Regions from separate parts of the Pseudoalteromonas sp. SG45-3 genome, predicted to be linked through region 1. Evidence: predicted binding sites of a transcription regulator. Region 1 holds the regulator's gene; each other region holds the start of a gene.
The links. Region 1 encodes ArgR, which controls arginine synthesis, uptake and breakdown. Its sites were predicted from a motif close to ANTGAATANNTATTCANT; they were not measured.
Positions count from the first base shown of each region.

Region 1 (10,984 bases):
AAATAAAGCTTTATAGGGATTTTCGCTGGGGGTTTGGGCACTAAATACACCAATTGGTTTTGCTGTACTTGCGTCTGATACTTTACATAAAAAGGTATTACTTTGAGATGTTTTAAAATTCATATCCATTGAGTATTTATGATCCTTGCGTTATTTAGTTATCGGCGCAATTAATAAAAAACTTAGCGAAATTTAAAATATTAATAAAGTATTTTAAGGTCTTAGCATTGATTTGCTGTGACGCGATATTACTCAGTAAAGATTAGTGATAGTTGCTCAGTGCTTTACTCACCCAAATTTTAGGCAAAGAAAAGCGCGCTCTATCTCTAGGCGCGCTTGCGGAATCTTCTAATTTTCTGCATCCTGCAATTGAACTTAATCAACTCCAATTTTCACTAATCCATGTTTATTACTATATTACTTTTTAGTTCTATGTAATGTAGACCGTCCGGGCCTGTATCCTTTAATTCCTAAACATCCTGTAGGGTAAATACTATTACCAAATCCTTAATTACACTTCCTAGTGTATCCTTGTTTTAACCAATCCCTTGTGTTGCCTTAAAGGCCTGTCCATTTATTCCTTCAACATCCTGTTGAACAACTTAGCCTTGTTGTTATCCTTTTCGCATCTTCCTGACGCTGTCCTTTTTACAACATTGCGTTGTGATACTCATCCTGAGCCTGTCCTAAAATCCGTGTTGTCCTGATAACCTAATCATTGGTTGGTTGAGTAAGCAGTCCGTTTCCTTTTACTCAATAAGCGTCATTGCTTGGTTGATGCGTAAATTATAGTGCAATAGAGCAACTAAAATAGAGATAAAACTACATTCAATTAGTGTTTTTGCAATAGCAATAAAAATAAATTTCATATAATTCATGGGTTTAATTGTTTTTGCGTTGTTTTTTATCTTGTTTTTTACTCATTAGCTGTCACATCCGTAAGACATCTCTTACACCGTATTTCCTTTTTGGGCGTTATTTACATATTTACATTTATTTAAAGTGTGCACTTTTAGAATGAGCACGGTAGAATTCGTTGATAATAACAGTTATTTAGGTGGAATAATGAAGAAAGTATTTGCACTTGTTTTAGGGGTAGTTGCATCGGCACCAGTCTTTGCAAACGATGTTGTTAACATCTACTCTTTTCGTCAACCGTTTTTAATTCAGCCAATTTTAGAAGACTTTACAAAGCAAACAGGCATAAAAACCAATGTTGTTTTTGCTAAAAAAGGGCTAATTGAGCGTGTTAAACGCGAAGGCAAGCACAGTAAAGCTGATTTAGTATTAACCTCTAACTTTAGCGCGCTTATTCAATTAGAAGATTTAAAATTAACACAAACTATAAAAAGTGACAGTGTAAATAATAATGTTCCAGCCGCCTTTCGTGACGGTGATGGCCAATGGGTTGCGCTTACTAAGCGAGTGCGTAATGTGTATTCATCAAAAGAGCGAGTTGGTGAGTTACCTAAGCTCACTTATGAAGATTTAGCAGACTCTAAATACAAAGGACAAATTTGTACGCGCTCAGGCAAACATCCATATAATTTAGGTTTAGTAGCTTCTATGATTGCACACCATGGTGAAGCGCAAACTAAAGAGTGGCTTGAAGGTGTGAAGGCTAATTTAGCGCGCAAGCCTCAAGGTAACGATCGTGCTCAAGTTAAAGCTGTTAAAGAAGGTTTATGTAACTTGGCATTAGGCAATAGTTACTATCTTGGCAAAATGCTAGAAGATAAAGAGCAAAAAGGTTGGGCTGAGGCCGTAAATATTAACTTTCCGAATCAAACTAATCGTGGCTCACACATAAATGTTTCGGGTGCGGTTATTACCAAATATGCTAAAAACCCTGAAAATGCATTAAAGCTCATCGAGTATATGACCGATAGCAAAGCACAAAACATGTATGCCTCATTAAATATGGAGTATCCAGTTAAGTCGGGTGTTGAACTATCAAGTTTGGTTGCCTCTTGGGGTAGTTTTAAAGAAGACAGCTTGCCACTTGATGAGATTAGTAAATATCGTCCGTTAGCGCTTAAGCTAATTGATGAGGTGAAGTTCGATCTTTAATGACTAATAAATTTAAGCTGTCTAAATGGCAGCTCTTTGCGTGGTCGACAGGCTTAATTCTATCGGCTCCGTTGTTTTTTCTTCTTTTTGAATCTCTACAAGGTAGCTCTGAGGTGTTTTCTCACCTGTGGGATACCGTGCTTTGGGATTACATAAACAATACCGTATTGCTTGTTTTAGGTGTTTGCGTCCTTAGCTGCGCCATAGCTTTGCCACTTGGGTGGCTAACGGCTTACTGTAGTTTCCCGGGTAAAAAACAGTTTGAATGGGCTCTTATGCTGCCCCTTGCTATGCCCACCTATATTATTGCCTATGTATACACTGATTTATTAGATTATGCGGGCCCGGTGCAAATAGCGCTGAGAGACTGGTTTGGCTGGCAATCTCCTAGCGACTATTGGTTTTTTGATATACGTACACTACCCGGCGCCATAGTTATGATTGCCTTGGTGCTTTACCCGTATTTATTTTTAATTTTTAAAACGGCCCTTCGCGAGCAGTCATTCAAATTAGTACAAGCTAGCCAGTTAATGGGGCTATCTCCTTGGCAAAGCTTTTTTAAAGTTAGTTTAGTGCTCTCTCGTGGGGCTATTGTGGCGGCTCTTGCGCTTATAAGTATGGAAACCATGGCTGACTTTGCAACAGTGAGTTATTTTGCCGTAAGTACATTAACAACCGCCGTATACGATACGTGGTTTGGTTATTACTCACTTACAGCGGCCGCTAAAATATCGGGTGTGATGTTATTACTGTTATTTTTAGCATTAATGGCAGAGCGCTTTAGTCGCCGAAACCAAGCGGTATTTGAGCGCCAATCAAGCGTAAATAGTGAATCTCTCTATGTATTAAAAGGAAAGTCTGCTTGGCTCGCAACGGCATTTTGTAGCTTTATTTTACTTATCGCTTTTGTAATTCCTATTGCAGTACTTATAAATTACGCCATTACCTACTTTGATAAAGCATGGAATGTTGAGTTTTTTAGTTACGCTTGGCAAAGTTTAAAAGTGGCAGTGGTTGTAAGTGTTATAACCATTACATTGAGTATTTTTGTTGTTTTTTATCAGCGTGTGGCAAAGCAAACGTATCCGCTTGTTCCCGGGCGTTTAGCAAGCACAGGCTATGCGTTGCCAGGAACTGTACTCGCTATTGCGGTTTTGTTACCCCTTACATTATTAGAGAACACCATTAACACAGCACTCGAGCCGTATAACTTAGACATTGGCTTACTGCTTACAGGTAGCATTCTTACTATTATTATTGCTTATATTGTTAGGTTTTACGCCATTGCACACGGAGCAATTGAGTCGAGTTTTTTACGTATTAGTCCATCACTTGATATGGCAAGCCAATCAATGGGTAAAAGCCAAGGGCAAACGCTGCGTTTAGTGCACCTACCTTTACTGCGAAGAGGATTGCTCACTGCTGCCTTATTGGTATTTATTGAGTGTATGAAAGAGTTGCCAGCTGCGCTATTGCTCAGACCGTTTAATTTTGAAAGCTTAGCTACTCATGTATTTCAATATGTGAGCGACGAGCAATTAGAGCTTGCTTCAATATCTGCATTATTTATTGTTATCGTTGGGTTTATTCCTTTGTATTTTATTAATCGTTCTATGGAGCAGCGTAGTTAAATGAGTAGTTTAATTTTACAAGGCGTGAGCTATCACTATAACGGCACAAAGGTTATTCACGATTTAGATTTAACAGTGGGTAAAGATGAAATTGTTTGTCTACTCGGGGCGAGTGGATGCGGCAAAACAACCACATTAAAGGCGATTGCAGGTTTAATTGAAGCCAAGCAAGGGTCTATTTTTATAGACGGTAAATTAGTGAGTGATGAGCAATCTTTTGTCTCACCTGAGCATCGTAACATCGGCATGATGTTTCAAGATTATGCGTTGTTTCCGCATTTAACGGTGGCAGATAATATTGCATTCGGGCTTAGTAATATGAGCAAAGCTCAAAAGCAGCAACGCGTTGATGAAATGCTTAAGCTTGTACATTTAATTGGCTGTGCTGACAGGTTTCCACACCAGTTATCGGGTGGCCAACAGCAACGCGTCGCTATCGCTCGTGCATTAGCTTATAAACCTAGTTTATTACTCCTTGATGAGCCTTTTTCAAACATCGACACACAAGTACGCTTTGAATTAATTGCTGATATACGTCGAATTATTAAGGCAACTCAAGTATCTGCTGTATTTGTTACACATTCAAAAGAAGAGGCATTTGCCTTTTCAGATACACTGGCCATTATGCATCGCGGTAAAATTGAGCAACAAGGCACGCCTGAGCAGCTTTTTGCAGCTCCATGTTCAAAGGAGGTTGCAGAGTTTCTGGGTCAGGGCATATACTTAAGCGCAGAAGTGTTAACCGCAACTGAATATAAAACACCATTTGGTTTAGTCGAATCTTATGTTGAGAGTAAGCATAATGTAAGTGCAGGGCTTATATATGTGCGCCCTCATCAAATAGAATTAGTGGCAGATAACCAAAGTGACAAATTCAGCAAGCGAGCTGCAATCATAAGTCGTCGCTTTATTGGTTCGGCGTATGTTTATTCGCTTGTTATTGATGAACAAGAAATTGAAGTTGCTGCACAATATGGCCAGTCATTTGAAAATAATGATCAGGTTATAATAAAAATAAAACCTCACACGGTGAATTTTTTCGAATCGTAATTAATTTGTTATTCGCTGTGTTTTTATCTGTAAAACTAAGGAATAACAATGGCGCAAGCGCAATCAGGGATTTGTGCTGAAGCAAACTTACACGGTTTGCACTTATTTTTTAATGTGTTTGATGGTCAAGACGAATCACTTCGCGCAAAGTTAAAACAAGTAAGCGCTATAGAAGAAGAGTTTAGCGATCAATTTTCAGAATCAATGCTCTCTTGTATGGTTGCTATTGGTGCGCAATACTGGCCGCATATCCTCCCTGAATACATTCCAAGCGAATTACAGAGCTTTCCCAATATAACCCATAGCGATCACCAAATGAGCGTACAACCGTGTGATTTATTTGTACAAATTCGCTCTGACCGTGAAGATGTTAACCATTTATTTGCGCTGCAAATTTTAAAATTATTTGCCCCCGATGTAGAGCTGGTGGAGCAAATTCGGAATTTTCGCTTTTTAGATGGTCGTGATTTTAACGGTTTTATTTATGGTGGCGACACCGCACATGGAAGAAAAAAGCGCGCTACGGCTTTAATCAGCAACCCTGGTAGCTTTGAAGATCAGGGGAGTTATATTCATGTTCAGCGTTATAAACATGATTTAACTATGTGGCAGCATTTATCATTGAGTGAGCAAGAGCAAATAATGGGACGTACGCGTCTTGATAACACGCTAATTACCCCAGCGATCGAAACCAGCCATGCTTCGCGAAGTGAGCTAAAAGACGAAGAGGGACAACCGCTACTATTAAATCAAAGCATGCCTTATGGCGACGTGTATGAGCAGGGAATGTTATCAATTACATGCGCTTGTACGGGCACCGCATTTGAAAAAGTACTTAATAGTCGTTTAGGGGAAGGGGATTGCTACGACCACTGGCTTGATTTTACTCAAGCCGATATGGGCTCTGCTTTCTTTGCACCTTCAATAGGGTTTTTAAAACAAATTTAATTTGCTATTAAACCGTATCAAATAAAATGCGAACACGTTCAAGTGTTACATCTATTTCAGATATTTTAGCAGGAGCGATAAAAATAGTGTCATCGCCGGCAATAGTTCCTAGTACGCCATCTGCTTTACCTAATGAATCTAATAAACGTGCAATAAGCTGAGCAGCACCTGGGCTGGTACGAATGATGATCATCATTTCGTTGTGCATAATGTCGATTACTAATTGGCGTAATGGGCTTTTAGCCGTAGGTACACCCATTTCAGCAGGTAAGCAGTAAACCATTTCTTGTTTGGCATTGCGTGTGCGTACAGCGCCAAATTTACTTAACATGCGTGAAACTTTACTCTGACTTATATTGTCAAAACCTTGATCTTTTAACGCATCAACTATTTCGCCTTGAGAGCCAAAATTTTCTTCTTTTAATAGTGATTTAAATGCTTTTACCAGTGCTTCTTGTTTATCTTGTGGTTGCATAGTCTTTATTCGTTTTTGTTATTTATGCCGCAAATTCTACACAAAAATGAATAATTATGCAGCAGTTGTTTAGTTAACTTGCCAGTTTGATGCGTTAAATCACATAAGTTTACGACTATGGTCGAAAATATACTTGAAATAGACAGGATAAATTTGTTTTTAGTCGCTAATTTCATTATCTTAAGAGCCACAAATGTTTCCTACCTCAAATTACGGAGAATTCCAATGAAAGTTGCTGTATTAGGTGCTGCAGGCGGTATCGGCCAAGCGTTGTCTTTATTATTAAAAACAGGCTTACCAGCTGGCTCTGAATTATCACTTTATGATGTTGCACCAGTAGTACCAGGTGTTGCGGTTGACCTTTCTCACATCCCAACAGATGTTAAAGTTGCAGGCTTTGGCGCAGACGATTTAAATAAAGCGCTTGAAGGCTCTGACATCGTTCTTATCCCAGCGGGTATGCCGCGTAAACCAGGTATGGATCGTGCTGATTTATTCAATGTAAATGCTGGCATCATCAAAACTTTAGCAGAAGGCATTGTTGCCAGCTGTCCTAAAGCGTTAGTAGGTATTATTACTAACCCAGTAAACGGCACAGTTCCAATTGTTGCTGAAGTATTCAAAAAAGCAGGTACTTACGACGCTAAACGCGTATTCGGTATTACTACGCTTGACGTTATTCGTTCAGAAGCATTTGTTGCTGAACTTAAAGGCGTAGACGTAGCAACTGTAAAAGTACCAGTAATTGGTGGTCACTCAGGCACAACTATTCTGCCTCTACTTTCTCAAGTTGAAGGTGTTTCTTTCACTGATGAAGAAGTTGCTGCACTTACTCCACGTATCCAAAATGCGGGTACTGAAGTTGTAAATGCTAAAGCAGGCGGTGGTTCAGCTACGCTATCTATGGGTGCTGCTGCAGCTCGTTTTTGTATGTCTTTAGTTAAAGGCCTACAAGGTGAAGAAGTTGTAGATTACGCTTACGTTGCTGTTGAAAATGGCGATGCAGAGTACTTTGCACATCCAGTACGTTTAGGTAAAAACGGTGTAGAAGAAATTCTTTCTTACGGCGAACTAAGCGCATTTGAAACAAAAGCAAAAAATGACATGCTTGAAACTCTGAAAAAAGACATCAAAGAAGGTGTTGATTTCATGGCGTAATAGCCGGTTTAAGCAACAAAAAGCCTGCATTTGCAGGCTTTTTTATTGCTCAGAATTAATGTCACACTGTGTAACTAGTTAAAACTAGTGGTCGCGGTCAACCGCAATACGGGCAAGGCTTATAAGTGCTTGCTTATAGTCAGACTCAGCTAAAAAGTCTAAACAGGCAATGGCTTTTTCGGCCTCAAGCTCTGCTTTTTGCATTGTAAACTCAAGCGCATTAGTTTGTTTTAGTGCAGTTAAAATTTCTTCTAAATGCTCCATACCATTACTGTGCTCTATTGCATCACGAATGAGCTGTGTTTGCTGCTCGCTACCATGTTGCATAGCATAAATAAGCGGAAGGGTTGGTTTGCCTTCAGCTAAATCATCGCCAATGTTTTTACCTAGCTGCTCAGCATCTGCATTGTAATCGAGTACGTCATCTACTAGTTGAAACGCAGTACCTAAATGCATACCGTATAGGTTTAGTGCATCAAGTGTCGCTTGGTCTTGCTCTGTGATAATGGCAGCAAGGCCTGTAGCTGCTTCAAATAATTTAGCCGTTTTAGAGTAAATAACCTGCATATAGCTGGCTTCAGTCGTATCTGGGTCATTGCAGTTCATCAGCTGCAATACTTCACCTTCAGCAATAATGTTTGTTGCATCGGCAAGTACTTGCATAATCTGCATTTTTCCAAGGCCAACCATAAGCTGAAATGAGCGAGTGTAAATAAAGTCACCAACCAATACGCTAGCAGCATTACCAAATTCAGCATTTGCTGTAGGCGTGCCACGTCGTAAGTTTGATTCATCTACAACATCATCATGCAATAGCGTTGCTGTATGGATAAACTCAACAATTGTTGCAAGTGTTATGTGATCTTTACCCTGATAACCGAGCGCTTTGGCTGCTAAAATAGCCAGCATTGGACGAACGCGTTTGCCGCCACTGCTAACTATATATAAACCAAGCTGATTAACTAACGCCACATCTGAGCGCATTTGCGCATGTATAAGTTGATTGACGTCATTCATATCGCTTTCGATTAACGCCTGGATAGCTTTTATATCCATTGATCTCCGAGCCAATTTTTATGTGTGAACGGCGCAGATTGTACAACAAAAAATGCACTAGCTCGATATTTTGTGACGATTGATTGAAAAAACACTATTAAAGTACTTAATTTAGACTGAATTAGCCAAGATAACTGATTAATTGATAATCAATATAGAGTTTATGGTGTGCTTAGATATTGAGCTGTGAGGGTCATATTTGAGTACATTAATTTATTTCGGCTAAGAGTTAAAAAGCGCTTGGCAAAAGGGCCAATTAATATAAAATGGGGTAAATATTGAATTGCTCTCAAAGCAGCTACTTTTTATTCATTTTAATTACAAAATAGGCTTGCTAGTTATTTCGCGTTAGCGTAAACTTCGCGCCCTATCGAAGAATATTTTAGTTGCGCCGATTTGAGGGTGCACAGACGGAGTTAATTATGTACGCGGTTTTCCAAAGTGGTGGTAAACAGCATCGTGTGACTGAAGGTCAAACGATTCGTCTTGAAAAATTAGACGTTGAAACTGGTGCGGCAGTAGAATTTGATTCAGTACTTTTAGTTGCTGATGGTGAGAAAATCGAGATCGGTGTACCGTTCGTAAACGGTGGCAAGATAACAGCTGAGGTTGTTTCACATGGTCGCGGTGAGAAGATTAAGGTTGTTAAATTTAGACGCCGTAAGCATTCTCGTAAGCAAATGGGCCATCGTCAATGGTTCACTGAAGTTAAAATCACTAGCATTAGCGCTTAATTAGAGGTACTTAGAAATGGCACATAAAAAAGCAGCTGGTAGTACTCGTAACGGTCGCGATTCAGAAAGCAAACGCCTTGGTGTTAAGCGTTTTGGTGGCGAATCAGTTCTAGCGGGTAGCATCATTGTTCGTCAGCGTGGAACTCGTTTCCACCCTGGTACTAACGTAGGTATCGGTAAAGACCACACTATCTTCGCAAAAGCAGATGGTAAAGTTCAGTTTGAACAAAAAGGTCCTTTAAACCGTAAATACGTAACTATCGTAACTGAGTAATCAGTAAGGTAGTTAAAAACCCCGCCTTTGCGGGGTTTTTTGTTTTGTAGTCAGCCAATATATACCCAAGCCTGCATTTGTGCTGGCTTGGGTATATAATAGAGTTATTAAACAAGCCAATCCCTAAAGTGAGTAATCATGAAGTTTGTAGATGAAGTAGAAATTCGCGCAGAAGCTGGAGACGGTGGCAGCGGCATCGTGTCTTTCCGTCGTGAAAAATATGTTCCAGATGGTGGACCAGACGGCGGTGACGGTGGAGACGGTGGTAGTGTTTATCTACAAGCTGATGAAAACTTAAATACCTTAATTGATTATCAGTTTGAGCGCTTCCATAGAGCTGAACGTGGTACTAACGGTCGTAGCCGTAACTGTACAGGCCGAAAAGCTGATGACTTGTTTGTTATGGTGCCTGTAGGCACGCGCATCATGGATGTTGATACCCAAGAGGGACTTGGCGATTTAACGCAACATGGTCAACGAATTTTGGTTGCAAAAGGTGGTTTCCACGGCTTGGGGAATGCGCGTTTTAAATCAAGTACTAACCGAGCACCTCGTCAAAAAACATTAGGCACACCAGGTGAAGTACGTAACTTAAAATTAGAGTTACTATTATTAGCTGATGTTGGTTTACTTGGATTACCAAATGCCGGTAAATCTACGTTTATCCGCAGTGTATCTGCAGCAAGACCAAAAGTAGCTGATTACCCATTCACGACGCTTATTCCTAATTTAGGTGTAGTACGTCCTGAAGCAAATAAATCATTTGTTATAGCCGATATTCCGGGTCTAATTGAAGGTGCATCTGATGGCGCAGGCCTAGGTATTCGCTTTTTGAAACATTTAGAGCGTTGTCGTGTGTTATTACACATTATTGATGTAATGCCGGTAGATGGTTCAAACCCTGTTGATAATGCGTTTTCGATTATTAACGAACTGCACCAATACAGCCCTAAATTAGCTGAGAAGCCACGCTGGTTAGTATTTAATAAAATAGATTTATTACCAGAGGATGAAGCAAAAGCGTTATGCGAATCGATTGCAGAAGAGCTGGGCGAAACTGAAAATATCTATCACATTTCAGCAATTAATAAACTTAACACTCAACCATTAATCCACAACATAATGACACTACTTGATAGCATGCCTAAAGAGAAGTTTGTACAAGTGGAAGATGAAGAAGTTGAATTTAAGTGGGATACCTATCATGAAAAAGCCACTAAAGGTAAGGGCAATGATGATGATTGGGATGACTGGGATGAAGATGATTACGACGTAGAAGTTGTCTACGAGCGTTAATTAAATAGAATTTACTAAAAAGGAGCTTATGCTCCTTTTTCTTTGTTTAAGAATAAAGTACTAGGTGTTTATTATGATAATTTCAATGATTGCAGCAATGGCAAATAACCGTGTAATTGGTCTAGATAATAAAATGCCATGGCATTTACCTGCAGATCTTCAGCATTTTAAAAAGGTCACTACGGGTAAGCCTGTGATCATGGGTCGTAAAACTTTTGAGTCTATAGGCCGTCCATTACCTGGGCGCCGTAATATTATTATTACTCGAAACAGCGAATATACTGCACAGGGT
Region 1 is NZ_JACJEN010000002.1:179,986-190,969, forward strand. Features, by position in the region: gene H5126_RS03235 (hypothetical protein) at 1-129, opposite strand, end outside; gene H5126_RS03240 (Fe(3+) ABC transporter substrate-binding protein) at 1,066-2,070, shown strand; gene H5126_RS03245 (iron ABC transporter permease) at 2,070-3,701, shown strand; gene H5126_RS03250 (ABC transporter ATP-binding protein) at 3,702-4,751, shown strand; gene H5126_RS03255 (Dyp-type peroxidase) at 4,800-5,699, shown strand; gene argR (transcriptional regulator ArgR) at 5,707-6,174, opposite strand; gene mdh (malate dehydrogenase) at 6,400-7,332, shown strand; gene ispB (octaprenyl diphosphate synthase) at 7,417-8,388, opposite strand; gene rplU (50S ribosomal protein L21) at 8,811-9,122, shown strand; gene rpmA (50S ribosomal protein L27) at 9,139-9,396, shown strand; gene cgtA (Obg family GTPase CgtA) at 9,535-10,692, shown strand; gene folA (type 3 dihydrofolate reductase) at 10,766-10,984, shown strand, end outside.

Region 2 (10,984 bases), on a different contig from region 1:
CTCGTAGTAGCCACTCAGCGACGCGACAATTATAAAAGCGAGTATGATTCTGATAGGAAACTGTTCCGGACTATAGTCATATATATTGAATGTATCAGCGCAGTAAAAGCCTAAAACAATCGCTAATAAAAACAAAATTATATCAAATGTACCTCGCTTAAGTCCGCGTATTGAATAAGTAACTGGAGACACTATGAATATCCATATAGGCCCTGTTCCTTGTGCTCCACCAGTGAGGACTAGGTAAAACATTAGTGCATAAAGGTTGTATAAAATTACAGTGCCTGACTTCTCTACTCCCCTACTTATGCTAAATGCCAATAAATAAACAAACGAAGAAACAACCAAGGTACACGCTAATAAATAACTGCTATTAATAAATGCTAAGCTAGCCATAGAAAACGTTGCTATAAACCCTATTGAAGAGAAGAATCGAACAATGAGTTTCCTTTCCGACTTGTTTGAATATTCGTACATAATTTCTATTTATTTTATTAATATATAAAAGCTTACTTGTAGACAAAAAGTAAGCAAACCGTAAACAGCGTGCGATAATGAACCAACTTTATATTTAAATCAACTCTTAAGATTAGTTATTTCGGGTTGATAAAAGCGAATACTTTAACCATTACTTAGCTTTGTTAGGGATAATGCAATAATATTAAGAGTTAAAAAATAAATAAGTTTACTTTTTTATTCCCACACTACCCGCACTAATAGTACTGAGTAATAGTAGTGATATAACACACGTAGTTAAAGATGGTATTAACGGTGCTGTATATATGTATTGAGCCAAGCAACCAATCAATTAACTCTTCAAATCAAAGTATTTATACAACGATGCAAACAAGAGTTATAGCATATTAAGCAACAAAAGAAGCTACAGATTATGGCCAAATAACGTTAGCTAGTACTACTGAAAATCCAAAAAACTCGAGTTGCTATAAGTAAATGCCTGCCCCCTTGAGTTGGTTAAGTAAAGCGTAAAGTTTGATGTATGAATTAACCCTCAAGGCTGCTTAATAGATGCCCTAAGCATCCGTATTTAGCTCGAAACAAGCTCACCCACACTAAAGCATAATAATCCCTCTTGGTAGTTACACTAAAGGTAAAAGCTCAAGGTGTCGCTAAAGAAAGCTATGCTACAGGTGATATTAATATAATACCGTTTGTGGCTAACTACGTTGACATTACATTCGAATAAAAAAATAAAAAAAGCAAGCCAGTTGGCTTGCTTCTTATTTATTTTATTAATACGAACAATTAAACTTTTAAGTAATCCATAATACCTTCTGCAGCATTACGTCCTTCAAAAATAGCGGTTACCACTAAATCTGAACCACGCACAATATCGCCACCAGCAAATATTTTAGGGTTCGTTGTTTGATGTGTAAATTCACCCTGTTCTGGTGCATTAATGCCGCCCCAGTGATTTATTTCTACATCGTATTTTTCTAGCCAATCCATTTTGTGAGGCTGGAAACCAAATGCCATAATAACTTGGTCAGCTTCTATCACATGCTCTGAACCAGGTACTTCTTCAGCACGACTTCTGCCATTTGCGTCAGGTTCGCCTAATTTAGTTTTAACCATTCTAACGCCAGCTACTTTACCTTTATCGCTCAATACAATGCCTTTAGGCTGAACGTTATAGGTAAATATAACGCCTTCTTCTTTGGCGTTTTTAACTTCACGTTTAGAACCAGGCATATTTTCTTTATCACGACGATAAGCACACGTTACTTTTGCAGCATTTTGACGAATAGACGTACGCACACAGTCCATCGCTGTATCACCACCACCAAGTACAACTACTTTTTGGTTAGCCATATCAATACACGGCTGCTTAGTCTCGTCATAGCCCATTACACGGTTAGTGTTACCAATCAAGAACGGGAGTGCATCGTGAACACCTGGTGCATCTTCATTTTCAAGACCTGCACGCATACTTTGATACGTACCAACTCCTAAAAATACGGCGTCGTAATCAGCTAAAATTTGATCAAGCGTAATATCAACACCTACTTCAACATTTAACTTAAACTCCACGCCCATTTCAGTGAAAATTTCACGGCGCTTTTGCATCACTTCTTTTTCAAGTTTAAAAGAAGGAATACCAAACGTGAGTAGTCCGCCAATTTCTGGGTGACGATCAAACACTACTGGTTTTACGCCGTTACGAACTAAAATATCAGCACACCCTAAACCAGCTGGGCCTGCACCAATAATAGCTACTTTTTTGTCGGTCCAAGTTACATAAGACATATCAGGCTTCCAGCCCATTTTAAATGCCTCATCGGTAATGTATTTTTCAATATTACCAATTGTAACCGCACCAAACTCTTCATCTAATGTACACGAACCTTCACACAAGCGGTCTTGTGGGCAAACACGCCCACACACTTCTGGTAAGCTATTTGTACGATGAGAAAGCTCTGCTGCCTCTATAATACGACCTGTGCGTATTAACTTTAACCATTGTGGAATGTAGTTATGTACTGGGCACTTCCACTCACAATACGGGTTACCACAATCTAAACAACGATCAGCTTGTGAGTTAACCTGATTTTCTGAAAAGGGTTCGTAAATTTCTACGAAAGATTTTTTACGTGACGAGATTGGTTTTTTGCGTGGGTCTACACGCTGCACGTCTATAAATTGATATACATTTTCGCTCATACTGCCCCCTTATTGCGCCTGAACACGTAGTTCGGCACTACTGCGAGCGCGATGCCCGAGTAAACTTTTTACGTCGCTTGATTTTGGTTTTACTAATTTGAACATCGGTAAGTACAGTTCAAAGTTAGCTAAAATGCTTTCTGCTCTGCACGAACCCGTAAGCTCTAAATGCTCAGCAATTAAGCCGCGTAAATGTTCTTGATGCGACGTTAATTCGTCTAGTGTTACTATTTCTACAAGCTCTGGATTAATGCGTTTTTCAAAATCATTTCGCTCATCTAAAATATAAGCAAAACCACCAGTCATACCCGCGCCAAAGTTAACACCTACATTACCAAGTACACACACAACGCCACCGGTCATGTATTCACAACCGTTGTCACCTACACCTTCAACAACCGCTTGCACACCTGAGTTACGAACTGCAAAGCGCTCACCGGCACAACCCGCTGCAAACAGTTTTCCGCCTGTAGCGCCGTACAAACATGTGTTTCCAGCAATGGTTGCTTTATGGCTTTCAAAAGATGAGCCAAGTGGTGGACGAATAACTAACTTACCGCCTGCCATGCCTTTACCTACGTAATCGTTAGCATCGCCAACCAATGTCATTTCAAGACCACCGGCATTCCAAACACCAAACGATTGACCCGCCGTACCGTGTAATTCAATTGCTACGGGGTCTGCCGCCATACCTTGATTACCGTGTTTATCAGCAATATAACCCGAAAGCATTGCACCTACAGAGCGGTCAGTATTACAAATACGACTCACAAGCGAGATACCGCTTGACGTATCAATTGCCTCTTGCGCTTTAGCTAATAAACTTTCGTTTAACTTACCTAGATAATGCGAACTGTTAGGCGCACTACAATAAAGCGTTTCGCCAGTTGGGTTGTTCGGCTGAGCAATAACAGACGATAAATCAATTTTCTTCTGCTTTGCAGTTTTGCCTTCAATTTCTTCTAATAAATCTAAACGGCCAATTAAGTCAGTTAAATTTGCAACGCCTAGGCTAGCCATAATTTCACGCGCTTCTTGCGCTATAAACTTAAAGTAGTTCATCGCCATTTCTGGTAAGCCGTGATAATGCTTTTGACGAAGTGTTTCATCTTGTGTTGCAACACCGGTCGCACAGTTATTTAAGTGACAAATACGTAAGTATTTACACCCAAGGGCAACCATTGGACCAGTACCAAAACCAAAGCTTTCAGCACCTAAAATTGCCGCTTTAATAATATCTAAACCTGTTTTTAAGCCACCATCTGTTTGCAGGCGAATGCGATGACGAAGGCCATTTTCAACTAGTGCTTGCTGTGTTTCAGCAAGTCCAAGCTCCCATGGGCTACCCGCATATTTAACAGAAGTAAGTGGGCTTGCGCCTGTACCGCCATCGTAGCCAGAAATAGTAATTAAATCGGCATATGCTTTAGCAACACCTGTTGCAATGGTTCCCACACCTGGCTCTGAAACAAGTTTTACAGAAATAAGTGCTTTAGGGTTTACTTGTTTTAAATCGAAAATTAGCTGTGCTAAATCTTCAATTGAGTAAATATCGTGATGCGGTGGTGGCGAAATTAACGTAACACCTGGTACCGAATAACGAAGCTTAGCAATATACGGCGTTACTTTTTCACCTGGTAATTGTCCACCTTCGCCTGGTTTTGCACCTTGCGCTACTTTAATTTGAATAACGTCAGCACTGCGTAAGTAATGAGGCGTTACACCAAATCGACCTGAAGCGACTTGCTTAATACGCGAGTTTTTTTCTGTACCATAACGCAGTTTATCTTCACCGCCTTCACCCGAGTTTGAACAACCACCTAAGCGGTTCATTGCAATTGCTAGCGCTTCATGCGCTTCTGGTGATAACGCACCAATACTCATTGCTGCTGAGTCAAAACGCTTGTATAGGTTTTCTGCAGACTCTACTTCATCAATGCTTATACCTTGCTCAGGTAATTTAAGCGCTAACATATCGCGCAAAGTCGCAATTGGACGATTATTAACTAAATCAGCGTACGCACTGTAGTCTTTATAATCACCTGAGCGAACCGCTTTTTGCAGTGTTTGAATAACATCTGGATTATAAGCATGATACTCACCACCGTGAACGTACTTAAATAAACCACCGTGGCTTAATAATTTACGCTTACTTAAAGCAAGTTTGTGCAAACTTTGCTGATCGTCATCAAAGTCGGTAAAACATGCACCTTGTATGCGACTTGCAACGCCTTTAAAGCACATTTCAATAATCGCATCAGATAATCCCACCGCTTCAAACAACATTGAACAACGATAAGACGCAACCGTACTTATGCCCATTTTAGACATAATTTTGTATAAGCCTTTATTAATGGCTTTACGATAAGCAAGGGTCACTTCGCAATACGACTTATCAATAATTTTGCTGTCGCTCATCGCAACTAACGATTCATACGCAAGGTATGGATAAATTGCCGTAGCACCAAAACCTAATAGCACAGCAAATTGGTGCGCATCTCGCACGCTGCCAGTTTCAATGATAATATTTGATTCACAGCGCAAGTTGTTATCAACTAAGCGTTTTTGTACCGCACCTACAGCCATAGCTGCTGGAATTGGTAAATTTATTTCATCAAAGTTACGGTCAGTTAAAATAAGCATGATACAGCCCGCAGCTGCTTTTTCTTGTGCTTGGTCACAAATACGCGTAACCGCGTTTTCTAAACCCTCTTCAACTGTGTAGGTAATATCAATTTTACAGTAGCTGTAGTGCGCTTCATCAGCATTTAATAGCTGCTGCATATCTGCGTACATTAAAATTGGTGTATCAAACTGTAGGCGCTTAGCGTGGCCTGTTGTTTCGTTAAATACGTTTTGCTCACTACCAATACAGGTTGCAAGCGACATTACATGGTTTTCACGTAGTGGATCGATAGGTGGATTTGTTACTTGCGCAAATTTTTGGCGGAAGTAATCATAAAGTGAACGATGCCCTTCACTAAGCACAGCAAATGGCGTGTCATCACCCATTGAGCCTGTCGCTTCTTGGCCGTTTTCACCCATTACACGAATAACGCTATCTAGCTCTTCGTTGGTATAACCAAACATTTTTTGATATTTAGCTAGCGTTTCGTCATCAAATGAGCGATTACCAGCGTCTTGCTCAGTAAGTTCTTCAAATGGAACTAAACGTTTAACGTTTTCTTCAAGCCATGACTTATAAGGATGGCGAGATTTTAAATCTTGATCGATTTCATCCGAGTGCCAGATTTTGCCAAGTTTAGTATCAATAACTAATAATTCACCTGGACCAACACGGCCTTTTTCAACCACTTCATCGGCAGTGTAATCCCAAATACCCACTTCTGATGCAAGCGTAATAAAACCATCTTGTGTAATTACATAACGTGCTGGGCGAAGTCCATTACGGTCAAGGTTACACGCCGCAAAACGACCATCCGACATAACAATACCTGCCGGGCCATCCCATGGTTCCATATGCATAGAGTTAAAGTCGTAAAATGCACGTAAATCGTCGTCCATTGCACGGTTTTTCTGCCATGCAGGCGGAACGAGCATACGCATAGCGCGGAATAAATCCATGCCGCCAGCTAAAAATAGCTCAAGCATATTATCTAGGCTTGATGAATCAGAACCGGTTTCGTTTACAAACGGCGCTGCGCTTTGTAAGTCAGGAATAAGCGGTGACGCAAACTTATAAGAACGTGCGCGTGCCCACTGGCGGTTACCTTCAATAGTATTAATTTCACCATTGTGTGCTAAATAGCGGAAAGGTTGAGCTAAAGGCCAACGCGGCTGAGTATTAGTAGAAAAGCGCTGATGGAAAACACAAATCGCACTCGTCATACGAATATCAGCTAAATCTAGGTAAAAATTAGGTAAATCCGCAGGCATCATTAAGCCTTTATAGATAGTTACCAAACCAGATAAACTTGCGATATAGAAAGCTTCATCATCAACAATGCGCTTTTCAGCGCGGCGGCGTGCTACATATAAGCGACGCTCTAAGTCTTTAGAACGCCAACCTTCTGGCGCGCTAACAAAAATTTGTTCAAAACCTGGTAATTGCTGTACAGCAATAGGACCCAACATAGATGGGTCGGTTGGTACAACACGCCAACCTAAAATATTTAGCGTTTCTTTTTCTAATTCTTCGCTAAGTATTTGTTTTGCAGCTTGTGCTAAAACAGGGTCTGAATTTAAAAATATCATACCCACTGCGTAGTTTTTGCCTAAGTGCCAATTATGTTCACTGGCAATTGCACGGAAAAAGCTATCTGGTTTTTGTAATAATAAACCACAGCCATCACCTGTTTTACCATCGGCAGATATACCGCCACGGTGCTGCATGCGATCAAGCCCCGTAATAGCAGTACGAATAAGCCTATGACTAGCCTGACCATTAACTTGGGCTATTAAGCCAAAGCCACAATTTTCTTTTTCTAACTTTGAGTCGTATAACATAGACCCCTCCCCTTGCTGCACTGTTAGCGTGGATGAACTGCTCGACGATTTGCTAACAGACGGACAAAACTAGCCTCTATCTTAAATAGAGTCAATAGCACTTTGAATACATATTCACATTCTTGAATATTTCTCACTTCATAGCAAGATTTCTTTTTATCATTATTTTTAACATTTAGCGTTATTTTAACCACTATTTTTTCATGACACTGGTGTCAAGTTTAACATATTGTAAAAAACACAAGCACCCAAAGGTGCAGCTTACGTAAACGTAAAGGCGAGCAAAAGTGAATAAGTATTCAACAAATGAAGGGCTATTCAGTTAACATTTAGATAGTTTTATGCTATTTCATTACTTTAATGGCTTAACATCCCCGATTATTGCTGCTCATTAGTATAGTTATGAAAGTTCATGTCCTTTTTTGTACATTAATAGTGAATTTTTATTTAAAGCGGTGTCCGATGCGGACATAAAAACTGTCCGCGGACATCATTTTCATGAACAAAAAACAAAAAACACTTTAATATCAATGTGATAATAGTTGGCATATTAATCGTATAGCTTTACATATAATCGCTAATTGGAATTACCATGTTTACTCTAAGCTTATTTTTGCTCTCTCCTATTGCCGCCATTTGCACAGCAGCTTTATTACTGCTGTGCGAAAAATACATAAAAGCAATGTAGGGGGAATTAAATGATTAAAGATACCAGCGCACAAGACGTACAAGTAAAGGCACCTATAAGCTATAAAAAATACGCGATAATCACTGCGATTGTTTTCATTGTGGTCTCTACAGTTGCTTATATTTTTTTAACTAACCATAGCGCTAAAAGCTCTATTAGCCGCTCAAAAGTACAGGTTGCAAAAGTACATGTTAAAGCGCTCATTCGAGACATTGCCGCCAGTGGTAAAATTGTTGCTGCTAATGCTCCTAAAATCTACAGTCCAGAACGTGGATTTATAGATTTAAAAGTAAAGGCCGGCGATACAGTAAAGCAAGGCAACACACTTGCCCTGCTACAAAGCCCTGAGTTAACTAACGAATTAAAGCAACAAGAATCTGTGCTTAAACGACTACAAGGCGAGCAGCAAAGGCAGCATTTGCAAGCAAGACGCCAAACACTCACTTTAAATAAAACACTCGATATGGCACAAGTTGAGCTTAACGCCGCTGAGCGCGAAAATCGCCGGGCGCAGTTATCAATTCAAAAGCACTTAATTAGCCAAATTGATCTTGAAAAAGCAGTTGATGATTTATCACGTGCTAAGCTCTCCTATAAGCATGCGCAGCAAGAGGTATTGCTTGCCAAAGACACGCTCGCTTTTGAACTACAAGCTGCTAAAAGTGATGTAACCCGCCAACAACTTATTGTTGATGACTTAATCCGAAAAGTAAGCAACCTATCTATTAAAGCTACCGTTACAGGGATCGTGGGTAACCTATTAGTGCAACAAAAAGCCGCAGTGACGCAAAGCCAACCTCTTATGACTCTCGTCGACTTAAGTAATTTTGAAGCGGAACTTCAAGTACCTGAAAGTTACGCAAACGAATTAGGGCTCGGTATGGAAGTAGAGCTTAAGTTAGGCAATGAAACAGTGGTGGGGAATTTATCCGCCATATCACCAGAAGTTAATAATCGTGAAGTAACAGCACGCGTCCGATTTAAAGGTGTTACTAACAACATTCGTCAAAACCAACGCTTAACTGCACGTATTTTACTCGACAACCGAGAAGGTGTAATGCAGGTAAAACGCGGCGCTTTTATGCAGCAAGGCGGAATTTTTGCTTATAAGGTAGAAGGCAATATTGCAAAGCGCATACCTATTACAATAGGCGCCACCAGCATTAATGCGGTTGAACTTTTAAGCGGTGTTAAAGAAAACGATGAAATTATTATTTCAAGCTACAGCGACTTTAAGCAAGCCGATACGATTTTATTAAATTAAACAGACGTTCTCAACCAACACTAAAAATAATTAGGAACAACCATGTTACAAATGAACAATGTAAGTAAAGTATACCAAACAGAAATGGTACAGACCCATGCGCTTCGAGACTTTAACCTGCAAGTAAACGAAGGCGAATTTATTGCTGTTACCGGTCCTAGCGGCTCAGGAAAAACAACCTTTTTAAATATTGCAGGTATGCTCGAGCCTTTTAACGAAGGTGAGTACCTGTTAGATGGCGTTAATGTTGGCAGCCTAAACGATAACCAACGTGCTGATTTACGTAATCAAAAAATTGGCTTTATATTCCAAGGCTTTAATTTGATCCCCGATTTAAATTTATATGAAAACATAGAAGTTCCTCTTCGCTACAGAGGGATTAAAGCAAATGAGCGAAAACGTCGAATTGAGCAATGCCTTGAACAAGTTGGTTTAGCATCTCGCGCTAAACACTTACCTCAACAACTCTCTGGTGGCCAGCAACAACGTGTGGCAATAGCTCGTGCGCTTGCTGGTGAACCTCGTTTTTTACTTGCCGATGAGCCAACAGGTAACCTTGACAGCTTAATGGCTCGCCAAGTTATGGAGTTACTTGAACAAATCAATCGCGACGGTGCCACTATTGTAATGGTAACGCATGATAGCGAATTAGCCCGCCGTGCTCCGCGTAATATTCAAGTAGTTGATGGGCAACTTGCCGACTTTACGCTTTATCAGGGCTCGCAAACTATAAAAATAGCAACGGGGGTTTAACTAATGTTTATTCATTATTTAGATTTAAGTTGGCGCAGCTTCAAGCGCACCCCACTGGTTAGCTTTTTAATGGTACTTGCCATTGCGATAGGTATAGGCATAACAATGACCAGCCTTAGTGTTTATCACATGATGTCAGCCGATCCTATCCCTGAAAAAAGCAGCCAACTTTACAGTGTGCAATTACAAACAATGGACGATGGTAGTACGTGGTGGACAGAAGATAACATGCCACTGCAACTGACCTATCAAGATGCAGAGAACTTATTAAACGCACCCACGTCAGAGAAAAAAGTGGCTATGATGCGTACCGGCTTTTCAGTTTATTTAGACTCCGACAAAATAAAACCTTTTATAGGTAATGCTCGCATGACAACGCCTGACTTTTTTAGCATGTTTAATTTGTCATTTTTATACGGGGGGGCTTGGAGCAAAGAGCAAGAAGACTCTGCCGCACCTGTGGTTGTTATTACCCAAGAGATAAACGATAAACTATTTGCTGGAAAAAACTCTGTCGGAGAACTGATTTACTTAGATGATGCAAGCTATCAAGTAGTTGGTGTTATTAAACATTGGCCTCTCAATATTAAATATTATGATTTAAATAACGGTGCATTTAATCAAGTAGAAGAGTTATTTATGCCCTTTAGCTTAATAAAGACAAAAGAGCTCGTAAGTTGGGGCAATAGCAATGGATGGAAACACGAAAACACACCAACCTTTGCAGATAAACTGCAATCTGAGCAAGTATGGATCCAGTTTTGGGCAGAGCTAAATACGCTTGCACAAAAACAAGCCTATCAAAATTACTTATTAGCCTATATGCAAGAACAACATAAACGTGGACGATTTAATCGTAAAGAACTTGAGTATAAACTTCGCGATGTAAACCAATGGATGCAATATAACAACGTCGTCACCGAAGACAATAAAATTTTAGTGGGCCTGAGCTTTATGTTCTTAGGTGTCTGCTTAGCCAATATTTTAGGTTTACTTTTAGCTAAGTTTTTACGCAGAGCGCCAGAAGTAGGTGTAAGACGCGCATTAGGTGCTAGTAAAAGGCAAATATTTTTACAGCACTTAGTTGAGGTCGCCATGCTTGGCTTTATAGGTGGCATGCTAGGAATTGTACT
Region 2 is NZ_JACJEN010000005.1:223,321-234,304, forward strand. Features, by position in the region: gene H5126_RS08595 (GGDEF domain-containing protein) at 1-477, opposite strand, end outside; gene H5126_RS08600 (FAD-dependent oxidoreductase) at 1,264-2,679, opposite strand; gene gltB (glutamate synthase large subunit) at 2,689-7,146, opposite strand; gene H5126_RS08610 (efflux RND transporter periplasmic adaptor subunit) at 7,845-9,098, shown strand; gene H5126_RS08615 (ABC transporter ATP-binding protein) at 9,141-9,851, shown strand; gene H5126_RS08620 (ABC transporter permease) at 9,855-10,984, shown strand, end outside.
Region 2: a site for ArgR is predicted at 7,248-7,265, ahead of gltB (glutamate synthase large subunit). Genes of this name have one in related genera too.

Region 3 (10,984 bases), on a different contig from region 1:
TCGGCTGCTTGTTTTTGTAATACGCGGTGGTTATTTTCTGTATTCATTACGGCTTCGTAAACAGCTAAGGTGTATTCACCATGTTGTTTAAGCGCTTTTTCAAACACTTCAATGGCTGTGTCATCCATAAAGTGTTGCTTGCCGTTATGCTCATATGGTTTTACTTGGCCTGTCACTAATCCCCGAAGATCAACAAAACGTGCCACTGGCTGAGATAAACGCGACATTTCCATTTTCATTAAAAATTGCTCAGGTTTAGTTAACCCTGCGGTTTTTGATTTGAAAATCAGATCAAATTTAGCGTTGCCTAAATATGTTTTTAACTCATTCACGAGGTCTTCGTGTTTGAGCATTATGTCATCAGCCATTTATAAAACCATCACCGTCTAATTGAAAAAGTAGGTATACTGTTAAGTCCATTTATTAGAAGTTCAATAAACGTTAAATCGCGCTATGTTATTAATATAGGTACAATTATTTGAGTTACTACTGTTTAGCTCTTGTTATGTATGTGTTATTTGCCATTTTATTGGCAAGTTACTTTAAACTATTACAAAGCAAAAAGTATGCCCTAAATTATAGCTAAAAAGAAACACCATGTGTATTTATTGATTGTGACGCTAGATTTTTAAGCAGGCAAGAGTTTGTTGCTAAGTAAATGCCTGAAATGGCAAAATAAGCGCTTAATAGTAAGAATTTTTTTAATTAAAGAATAGTAGGTAAAGTTATCAATGGCTAAAGCGGCAAAAGTAGAATTTGTTTGTACCGAATGTGGCATGAACTATCAACGTTGGCAGGGTCAATGTCGCTGCGGTGCGTGGAACACATTAGCGGAATTTAAGCCTTCAGCAGGGCACAGTAAAAAAGCATCAATACGAGCAAACGTTGGTGGTTATGCTGGTGGTGTTGGTGGTGGCTCTAAAAAAATCAATGATATTGCTACATCAGAGGCTGAAAAGCAGCTAACTGAAATCGGCGAGCTTGATCGCGTACTAAGCGGCGGGGTGACTACTGGCTCTGTTAATATAATTTCGGGCGATCCGGGGGCGGGTAAGACAACTTTGCTATCAGACCTAGTGGCGAGAATGTCACAACGGATGCCGTCACTTTACTGTACGGCAGAAGAATCTTTATCGCAGTTTAAAAACAGGGTAAATCGTTTAAAGTTAAACTATAACCCGGACGAGCTTTATTTACTTTCAGAAACGAGCGTTGAAACCATCATCGAAGAGCTCGAGAAAAATAAAATTAAGTTTGCTGTTATTGACTCTATTCAAGCTGTTGTAACCGATACGGCAAATGGTAGCCCAGGTTCGCCTTCGCAGGTAAAAAGCGCCGCCCAAGCATTAACTCAGTACTGTAAGCAAAATGATGTAACCATGTTCATTATTGCTCACGTAAATAAAAATAACGAAATAGCAGGCCCTCAAACACTTGTACATATTGTTGATGCGCTTTTACACATAGATACCAACGATGGGCAAATACGAACCCTTAGGGCAAATAAAAACCGCTTTGGTGATATTGATACTGTTGGCATTTTTAAAATGTGTGAACGTGGAATGTTAAGCGTTGATAATCCAAGTGAAATATTTTTATCGGGTTCAACCACCGACTCACCTGGCTCTACTATTACCTGTATTCGTAAAGGGAATCGTAATTTATTGCTTGAGATTCAATGTTTAACTACCGAAACAGAAGCTGAATTTCCGCAGCGTGTTTGTGTTGGTTTAAATATGAATCGTATAAAAATGCTGACCGGTATATTACGTAAGCATACTAAAACTAAAATATTTCACGATACGTTTTTTAATATTGTGGGTGGTTTAAGAATTGATGAGACAGAAACCTGCATCGATTTAGCATTAGTAACCGCGCTACTTAGCAGTTTAAACGAATTTGTTGTACCTCGTACCACGTGTATTATGGGAGAACTTAGCTTAAACGGCGATGTACGCCCAATAGACAGTGGTGTACCGCGTGTTAAAGAGGCTGCACAACATGGTTTTACAGAAATATATATTCCATTTCGCAATTACCATAAATCGATGGAAGGGCTAGGCGCTAAAATTACCCCTGTAAAAACCGTACATGAGTTACTTAGTTTGATTAATTAACACTTATCGGTGATGTTCTTCAGTGTTACTCTTAAGTTGAGACACTTTATAGAAAGAATTAAATAAGGAAATGACATGAAAAAATTAGTTATAGTTGCAGCTCTTGTGGCCGCAGGCGTGGGTGGTGTTAGTTACGCAAACTACGTAGCAACTCAAGAAGTGCGTGCAGAAGTAGATAAGCAACTTGCTTTAGTAAGCGAGCAAACTGGCGCTACATTTAAATACGCTGGTTTATCGGCAAGTGTTATTTCAAAGAGTGTAGAAATAACAAACATGGAAGTAATAAGCCCTGAAGGTGACAATGTTGCTAATATTCAAAGCATTGAAATAACTGGCTACGAGCCGGATAAAATATCACCACATACATCATTTGATGTAAAAAGCTTTCAGTTTGATAAAAGCTTCGTATCAAAATTACCAGCTGATACAAACGAAATGTTAGCGTCGGCAAGTTACGACTTACATTCATCACTTGATTACGATGAAGAGTCTGGCAATAGTGATGTAGTAGTTAAGCTTGATGCAAAAGACATTGTTAGTTTTAATATGGATATGGGTTTAGCTAATTCAAAAGCGTTAATGGATGCTTCATTGGCTATTAGCAAGGCGCAGCAAGAAGCGGGTGATCAACCGCTGACGTATGAGCAAGAATTACAGCAGCAAACACTTGTTATGCAAGCAATGAGTAAATTAGAGCCGCGTAATGTTAGCTTTGCCTTAAATAACCAGGGTAAATTAAAAGATTTACTCTCAAGCGAGCTTGAAAAGCAAGGTATGACGCTTGAGCAAATGGAAATGACGCTAGAGCAACAGTTACAACAAGCTCCTGTAACTGAAGATATTGCAGAGGCTTTAACTAGCTTTGCGAAAGGTTTAAATTCATTCAGTGTGTCTGCAAAGCTACCTGAAGGTAAAACTATGATGGAAATTAACCAACAAGTTATGATGCTAGTAGGGCAACCTGAAGAGCTAGTTAAGTTTATTAACTTAGAAGTTAAAGGTGATTAGGCCTTAGTTCTGTATTAATAAAGGCGCCAATTGGCGCCTTTATTGTAATCTTATTAGCTAAAGCAATTTGCTTTTATAAGATCAGTGATTATTTGTTGTGATGGTTTTATTTTTTCCATCGCTAAAAATTCATCAGGCTGGTGTGCTTGGTTAATTGAGCCTGGGCCCATTACAATCGTTTCACAACCGAGTTGCTGGATAAACGGCGCTTCAGTGCAGTAATTTACTGCGACCGCTTTTTGCCCCGCTATTTTTTCAGCCATTTTTACTAAAGCACTGTCGGTGCTCCCACTAAATGCCGGTATTGGTTCATGTAAATCAATAACGCTCACCGCATTTGGGTATTGCTGATTTATCTCTTTCGTTGCATCGAGTACTAATGCTTGTAGTTCTTGTACACTTAAACCTGGTAATGGGCGCATATCTATATGCATTTCACAGCAACCACAAATTCTATTCGCGTTATCGCCGCCATGAATATTACCTAAGTTTAATGTTGGATAAGGGATTTCGAAGTGGTTTATTGAATACTTATGCTTTAATTGTTCTTTTAAGATCATCAATTTTGTAATCACTTTATGCATTACTTCAATGGCGTTAAGACCACGTTCGGGATCGGAGCTATGCCCAGAGCGACCAACCACTCTTATTGCTGTACTCATATGGCCTTTGTGCATAAATACTGGCGTCATATCAGTAGGTTCGCCTATTATACAACGCGCAGGTTTTAAATTCGGGTGCTTACATATTTGTTGTGCACCAGCCATCGTTGTTTCTTCGTCGGCGGTGGCAAGGATTAAAATAGGCTGAGTTTGCTGCTTTTCATCAAGTTCACTAATCGCTTGTAATACAAAAGCAAAAAAACCTTTCATATCAATACTTCCTAGCCCATACAATTTGTTATCGAGTTCGGTAAGTTTAAATGGATTATGATTCCAACGACTGTCATCAAAAGGCACTGTGTCGGTATGACCAGCTAGCATTAATCCGCCATCACCTTCTCCGCGTTTTGCTAATAAATTATAGCGCCCTTTACCTCCTTCTAATTCTATAATTTCACACGTAAAACCGATTGTTTCGCACCAACTGGCTAGGAGTTCAATTACGTTTTTATTGCTCATACACAGGTTGTCTTCAATAGCACTAATAGAAGGGGCTGCAATCAATTGTTGGTACATGGAAATAAACGAAGGCAAAGGCATAAAAAAATCCAAAATTATTATTCAATTTAATTGCATAACAATATAAAAGTATTTATGATGAATATCAATTCACTTTTTAAGCATAAATATATTAAAAGTAACGCCATGAAAATAATGCGACGATAATCAAAATTCATTAATAAAAAAGACTTAATTAGCGTCTAAGCTAGTTTAAGCGAACATTATAGATAAGTAGTAATTAATTTTAAGATAACGAGTAACAAATGAATGTAGTGATTATTGGCGCAAGCGGATACAGCGGCGCAGAGTTAGCAAGTTTAGTTGCTAAGCATCCAAACTTAACTTTAACAGGCTGTTATGTATCTGAGGGTAGCTTAGATAAAAATAAATTGCTAAGTGATTTATACCCAGAGCACCTTGGCTTACTAGACTGCCCTTTACTTCCTCTTAGCGTATCAGCTTTTGATGACATTCAAAGTGATGCTGATTACGTATGCTTATGTACCGATCACAAAGTAAGTGTTGATTTAGCGCCGCAATTTTTAGCTATGGGTAAAAAGGTATTTGATTTATCTGGTGGCTATCGTTTAGCAAGCAATGACGACTACGTTACTTACTATGGTTTTGAGCATCAACATCCAGAGCTTTTAAATGAAGCGGCTTACGGTCTAGCTGAGTGGAACCATGATGCTATCGCTAATGCAAAGCTAATTGCTGTTGCAGGTTGTTACCCAACAGCAGCGCTTAATGCGCTAAAACCGCTTAAGCAAGCAGGCTTATTGAGCAGCGAAAGTATTATTATTAATGCGGTTTCGGGCGTTACAGGCGCAGGGCGTAAAGCCAGTGTAGGAACACATTTTTGTGAAGTGTCGCTTGCACCTTATGGTTTGTTTAACCATCGCCACGGCCCTGAAATTGAACAACACCTTGGCCACAAAGTGTTGTTTACACCGCACTTAGGTAGCTTTCCGCGCGGTATTTTAGAAACTATTTATGTACAGCTTAAGCCAGGCGTTACCAAGGAAAACGTTGCATCGGCTTATCAAGTACTTTCGAGCGAGCCATTAATTCGTTTATTAGGCGATAAAGTACCTTCAATTAAAGGTGTAGCTAAGCAGCCATTTGTTGATATTGGCTGGCAGCAACAAGGAACGCAGTTAATTGTGATGTCTGCTATTGATAACTTATTAAAAGGCGCTGCTGGACAAGCTTTGCAGTGTATTAATATTTCTATGAATTTAGATCATACCACTGGTTTAAGAGGAGCGTTTTAAATGAGTAAAAAAACGTGGGTAATTAAGCTAGGTGGTGCAGTACTTAATACAGAAAATGCAGCAAAAGCGTTGTTTGATGTATTAAATGAGCAAACAAATGATGAATTTGTCATTGTACATGGCGGTGGCGCTTTAGTTGATACATGGTTAAAACAAGCGGGTTTTGCCAGTGCTAAACACCAAGGATTACGTATTAGCCCAGCAGAGCAAATGCCTTATATAGTGGGTGCGCTTGCAGGTTGCGCTAATAAACAATTAATGACTCAAGCTATTAGTGCTGGGCACAAGCCTGTCGGCTTAAGTCTTTTTGAGGCAGGTGTTACTGCCACTCAAAAGCTAAAAGCGCTTTGCTTAGTGGGTAAATGTAAAAGCAACGACGATTCTATTGTTAATGATTTACTTAAAATAGGTCGCCTACCGATTGTTAGCTCTATAGGCTTTGATGAGCAAGGGCTTTGGTACAACGTAAATGCAGATGAAGCTGCAGCGGCTATTGCTAGTAACTTAAATGCTGAGCTTATTTTTATGACGGATGTTGAAGCAGTGCTTGACGAAAATAAACAGCCGTTACATCAACTTGACACAAAACACATTGATACTTTAATTACAAATGGAGTAATTGTGGGCGGGATGGAGGTCAAAGTTAAGACCAGCCTTCACGCTGCCCAACATTTACGACGCGGTGTGTATATTTCCAGCTGGCAAAAGCCAGAAAATTTAACTGCTCTGCTACAAGGCGAGCATGTCGGAACTAAGATTACACCATAGGTTTATTATGTTTGAGAATTTTTTAACGGGTTTAGAGTTAGACCAAGAAGGCGCACTTAATTTATTAAAGTTAGCGCAAGATATAAAAGCAAAACCAGAAAAATACAGCAATGTATTAGCGGGAAAATCAATCGTAACATTGTTTGAAAAACAAAGTTTACGTACTCGCTTATCGTTTGATATAGGTATTAACCGTCTTGGTGGCCATGCAGTTTATTTAGATCAGCAAAATGGCGCTATGGGTGCACGTGAATCAATTAAAGATTTCGCACTTAATATTTCTACTTGGGCTGATGGTATTGTTGCACGCGTAAATCAGCACAGCACATTAACTACATTAGGTGAATACGCATCAGTACCGGTAGTAAATAGTTTGTGTGATTTATACCACCCATGCCAAGCTCTTGCTGATTTTTTAACGCTTCAAGAAGTTCATGGCGATGTGAGCGAGCTTAAAGTGGCTTACTTAGGTGAGGGCAACAATGTAACTCATTCATTAATGCTTTTAGCTGCAACGCTTGGCACTGATTTTGTTGCTGTAACGCCAAAAGGCAGCTCGCCTGATTCGCAAATCCTTAAAAAGGCAGAGCAAATAGCGGCAATGAATGGCGCATCAGTGATGGTAAGTGACCGTGTTGAAGCGGCTGTTGGTGCAAACGTTGTATATGCAGATACATGGGTATCAATGGGTGATACAACACCGCTTGAGCAAGTTAAAGAAAAATATATGCCTTATCAATTAAATCAGGCATTGCTAGATCAAACAGGTGCAACTACGGTATTACATTGCCAACCGGCACACCGTGAATTTGAAATTACCTCTGAGGTAATGGATGGTCCAGCATCGAAAATTATTCAACAAGCAGAGAATCGCATGCACGCGCAAAATGCTTTGCTAGTTACATTACTAAATCCAAATTTTGTTAAGGAACACCTATGAGTTCAATTAAAAAAGTCGTTTTAGCCTATTCAGGTGGTCTTGATACATCGGCTATCGTGCCATGGTTAAAAGAAAACTACGGTTGTGAAGTTGTTGCGTTTGTAGCGGATGTAGGTCAAGGCGCAGAAGAACTTGAAGGCGTAGAAGCTAAAGCAATCGCTTCAGGTGCTTCAGAATGTTACGTAGTTGATTTAAAAGATGAAATGGTAAGTGATTACATTTATCCAACACTTAAAACGGGCTCGATTTACGAAGGTACTTATTTACTAGGTACGTCTATGGCGCGTCCTATTATTGCTAAAGCACAAGTTGAAATTGCACGTAAAGTAGGTGCTGATGCACTTTCTCATGGTTGTACTGGTAAAGGTAATGACCAAGTTCGTTTTGAATCATGTTTTGCAGCCCTTGCTCCAGATTTAAAAGTAATTGCGCCATGGCGTGAGTGGGACTTATCGAGTCGTGAATCATTACTTGATTACTTAGCAGAGCGTGACATTCCGTGTTCAGCATCTGCTACAAAAATTTATAGCCGTGATGCTAACGCTTGGCATATTTCGCACGAAGGTGGTGAGCTTGAAGATCCATGGTGCCAACCAACTGAGCAAGTATGGACTTGGACTAACTCTCCAGAGCAAGCACCAGATAAATCAGAACTAGTAACTTTAAAAGTTGTTGAAGGCGAAGTGGTTGCTGTAAATGGCGAAGAACTTAAACCATATGACTGTTTAGTTAAATTAAACGATATTGCATCACCTCATGGCGTTGGGCGTGTTGATATTGTAGAAAACCGTTTAGTAGGTATGAAGTCACGCGGTTGTTATGAAACACCAGGTGGCACAGTAATTATGGCTGCGCTTCAAGCCATTGACGAGCTAGTGCTTGATAAAGCAAGCCGTAAATGGAAAGAAGTACTAGGTGGTGAATTTTCACATTTAGTGTACGACGGACGTTGGTTTACACCACTTAAAGATTCTATTTTAGCCGGTGCAGAAGCACTTTCTAAAGTGGCAACAGGTGAAGTGGTACTTAAGCTATATAAAGGTCAAGTAACTGCGGTTCAAAAGCAATCACCAAATAGCTTATACAGCGAAGCATTTGCTACATTTGGCGAAGATGATGTATATGACCAGTCACACGCTGAAGGCTTTATTCGTTTATTCTCGCTTTCAAGCAGAATTTCAGCATTGGCTAAAAAGTAAATTATTTATAGCCCCTTATAAAAGGGGCATTACAGGGTTTGGAGAGATTTCATGGCATTATGGGGCGGACGTTTTTCTACGGGTCCAGATGAGGCGTTTAAGCAATTTAACGACTCTCTTCCCTTTGACTACCAGTTAGCAGAGCAAGATATTATTGGCTCTGTGGCATGGGCTGGTGCACTTGAACAGGTAAATGTACTTTCAAGTGATGAGCATACAAAATTAGTTGCTGCATTAAATGAGCTACTTGAAGAAGTTAAAGCTGATCCACAATCAGTTGCTACTTCAGGTGCAGAAGACATTCATTCACATGTTGAAGCTGCTCTAATTGGAAAAGTAGGTGATTTAGCTAAAAAATTACATACAGGCCGAAGCCGTAATGACCAAGTTGCCACCGATTTTAGACTATGGTGCCGTGATACAGCCGATCATTTACTAGATGCCATTGCACAGCTAAAAGGCGAATTTGTAGTGCTTGCAGAGCGAGAGCTTGGCACAATATTGCCAGGTTACACGCATTTACAGCGCGCACAACCAGTATTGTTTAGCCACTGGTGTATGGCGTATGTAGAAATGCTAGAGCGCGATGAAAGCCGCCTGCAAGATGCTAAAGCGCGCATGAATTTTTGCCCATTAGGCAGTGGTGCATTAGCAGGTACAGCTTATCCGATTGATCGCCAAGCATTAGCCCACGGATTAGGTTTTACAGCGGCTACAAAAAATAGCCTTGATGGCGTATCTGATCGTGACTTCGTGTTAGATCTTTTAAGTTGTGCGTCTATTTCGATGATTCACTTATCTCGTATGTCTGAAGATCTGATTTTTTATAATTCGGGTGAAGCCGGATTTATAGAGCTTGCTGATAACGTCACGTCAGGCTCATCGCTCATGCCTCAGAAAAAAAATCCTGATGCACTCGAGCTTATTCGCGGTAAAACCGGACGTGTATTTGGTGCATTTAGCGCTATGATGATGACATTAAAAGCGTTGCCACTTGCATACAATAAAGATATGCAAGAAGACAAAGAAGGCCTGTTTGACGCTATGCCAACATGGCTTGCATGTATTCATATGGCGCAAGCGTGTATTAAAGGCGTAAAAGTAAATGGTGATAAAACGTTAGCAGCGGCAAAAGGCGGCCACGCTAATGCCACTGAACTTGCTGATTACTTAGTTGCTAAAGGTGTGCCATTTAGAGAAGGGCATCACATTGTGGGTGTACTTGTACAGCTTGCGATTAGCGAAGGTAAAACGCTTGAGGAGCTATCACTTGAACAGTACAAATCAGTAAACACTGTATTTGAAGACGATGTTTACCCAGTACTTGAAATTGATGCTTGTATAAAAGCGCGTCAAGCGCTTGGCGGAACGTCTATTGAGCAAGTAACTAACGCTGTTAAAGAAGCCAAAAAAAAACAGCAAATAACGGTACGTGATGCAAATTTAGATGATGTAGAGGCAATTGCCACACTTATACAGCACTGGGCAACGGTAGGCGAAAACCTGCCTCGTGCAAAAAGCGATATGGTGCACTCCATTAACGAGTTTGCCGTTACTGAAATAAATGGAAAAGTGTCAGGTTGTGCATCGTTATACATTTACGATACCGGCCTTGCTGAAATACGCTCATTGGGTATAGACCCAAAAAGTAAAGTGACGGGGCAGGGTAGACAGCTTGTAGAGCACCTACTTGCTAAAGCCAAAAAATTGGCACTTAACCGAGTTATTGTATTGACCCGTGTCCCCGATTTCTTTGAACAACAACGTTTTACTTTTTGTAGCAAAGACTCTTTGCCTGAAAAAGTAATGAAAGATTGTGAACTTTGCCTTCGTAAAGAAAATTGTGACGAAGTAGCAATGGAATATATTTTGAAGCTAAGTACACGTGCGGAGATCCCGTGTAAATACGTAGCTTAAACTCCCTGGATACAAAAAACGTACGGTTATCCCTGTGCGTTTTTTTATATTTGCAGCAAACTGGTCGGAGCTGTTTGGTTTGATTATATTTTTGAGTGAATTTTAATGCGTCAAAAAAAGTTGGCACATTGGTTGCTATGATAAGATAGATAGCAAAATAGCTATCACTGCTTAAAACAGGTAATGCATTTATCTACATAATAATGTGGTTAAAAGTTGCACCAAATATAATTAAAACTTTTACAAGGATCAATCACATGCAAGTTTCAGCTAATAGCCAATTACAAATGCAAGCATACAACAAAACACAACAATTAAAGCCTGCAATGGAACAAACTGCTAGCCCTAAAACCCTGCAATCTGATACAGTAAGCTTCTCACAAGAAGCGATGACTGCTGCGAGTAATGAATTACAGCGTGGTGGCGCTGCAATCCTTTCAGGTGGTTCAGGCACTCGCCCTAAGTAATACAAGGTATTGAATGTTTTTAGCTGAGTTTTTTGGTTTGTTTTCGCTGTCAGCCTTCTCAATGTGGGCTTTTTTGATGGCATTCTTTTTTAATATCTTTGTATATAGCTTAGATGTTAAAAGGGATACCA
Region 3 is NZ_JACJEN010000004.1:2,342-13,325, reverse strand. Features, by position in the region: gene H5126_RS06170 (PilZ domain-containing protein) at 1-368, opposite strand, end outside; gene radA (DNA repair protein RadA) at 732-2,117, shown strand; gene H5126_RS06160 (hypothetical protein) at 2,193-3,125, shown strand; gene argE (acetylornithine deacetylase) at 3,179-4,327, opposite strand; gene argC (N-acetyl-gamma-glutamyl-phosphate reductase) at 4,552-5,562, shown strand; gene argB (acetylglutamate kinase) at 5,563-6,330, shown strand; gene H5126_RS06140 (ornithine carbamoyltransferase) at 6,338-7,270, shown strand; gene H5126_RS06135 (argininosuccinate synthase) at 7,267-8,469, shown strand; gene argH (argininosuccinate lyase) at 8,521-10,386, shown strand; gene H5126_RS06125 (hypothetical protein) at 10,644-10,853, shown strand; gene H5126_RS06120 (hypothetical protein) at 10,867-10,984, shown strand, end outside.
Region 3: a site for ArgR is predicted at 4,384-4,401, ahead of argC (N-acetyl-gamma-glutamyl-phosphate reductase). Genes of this name have one in related genera too.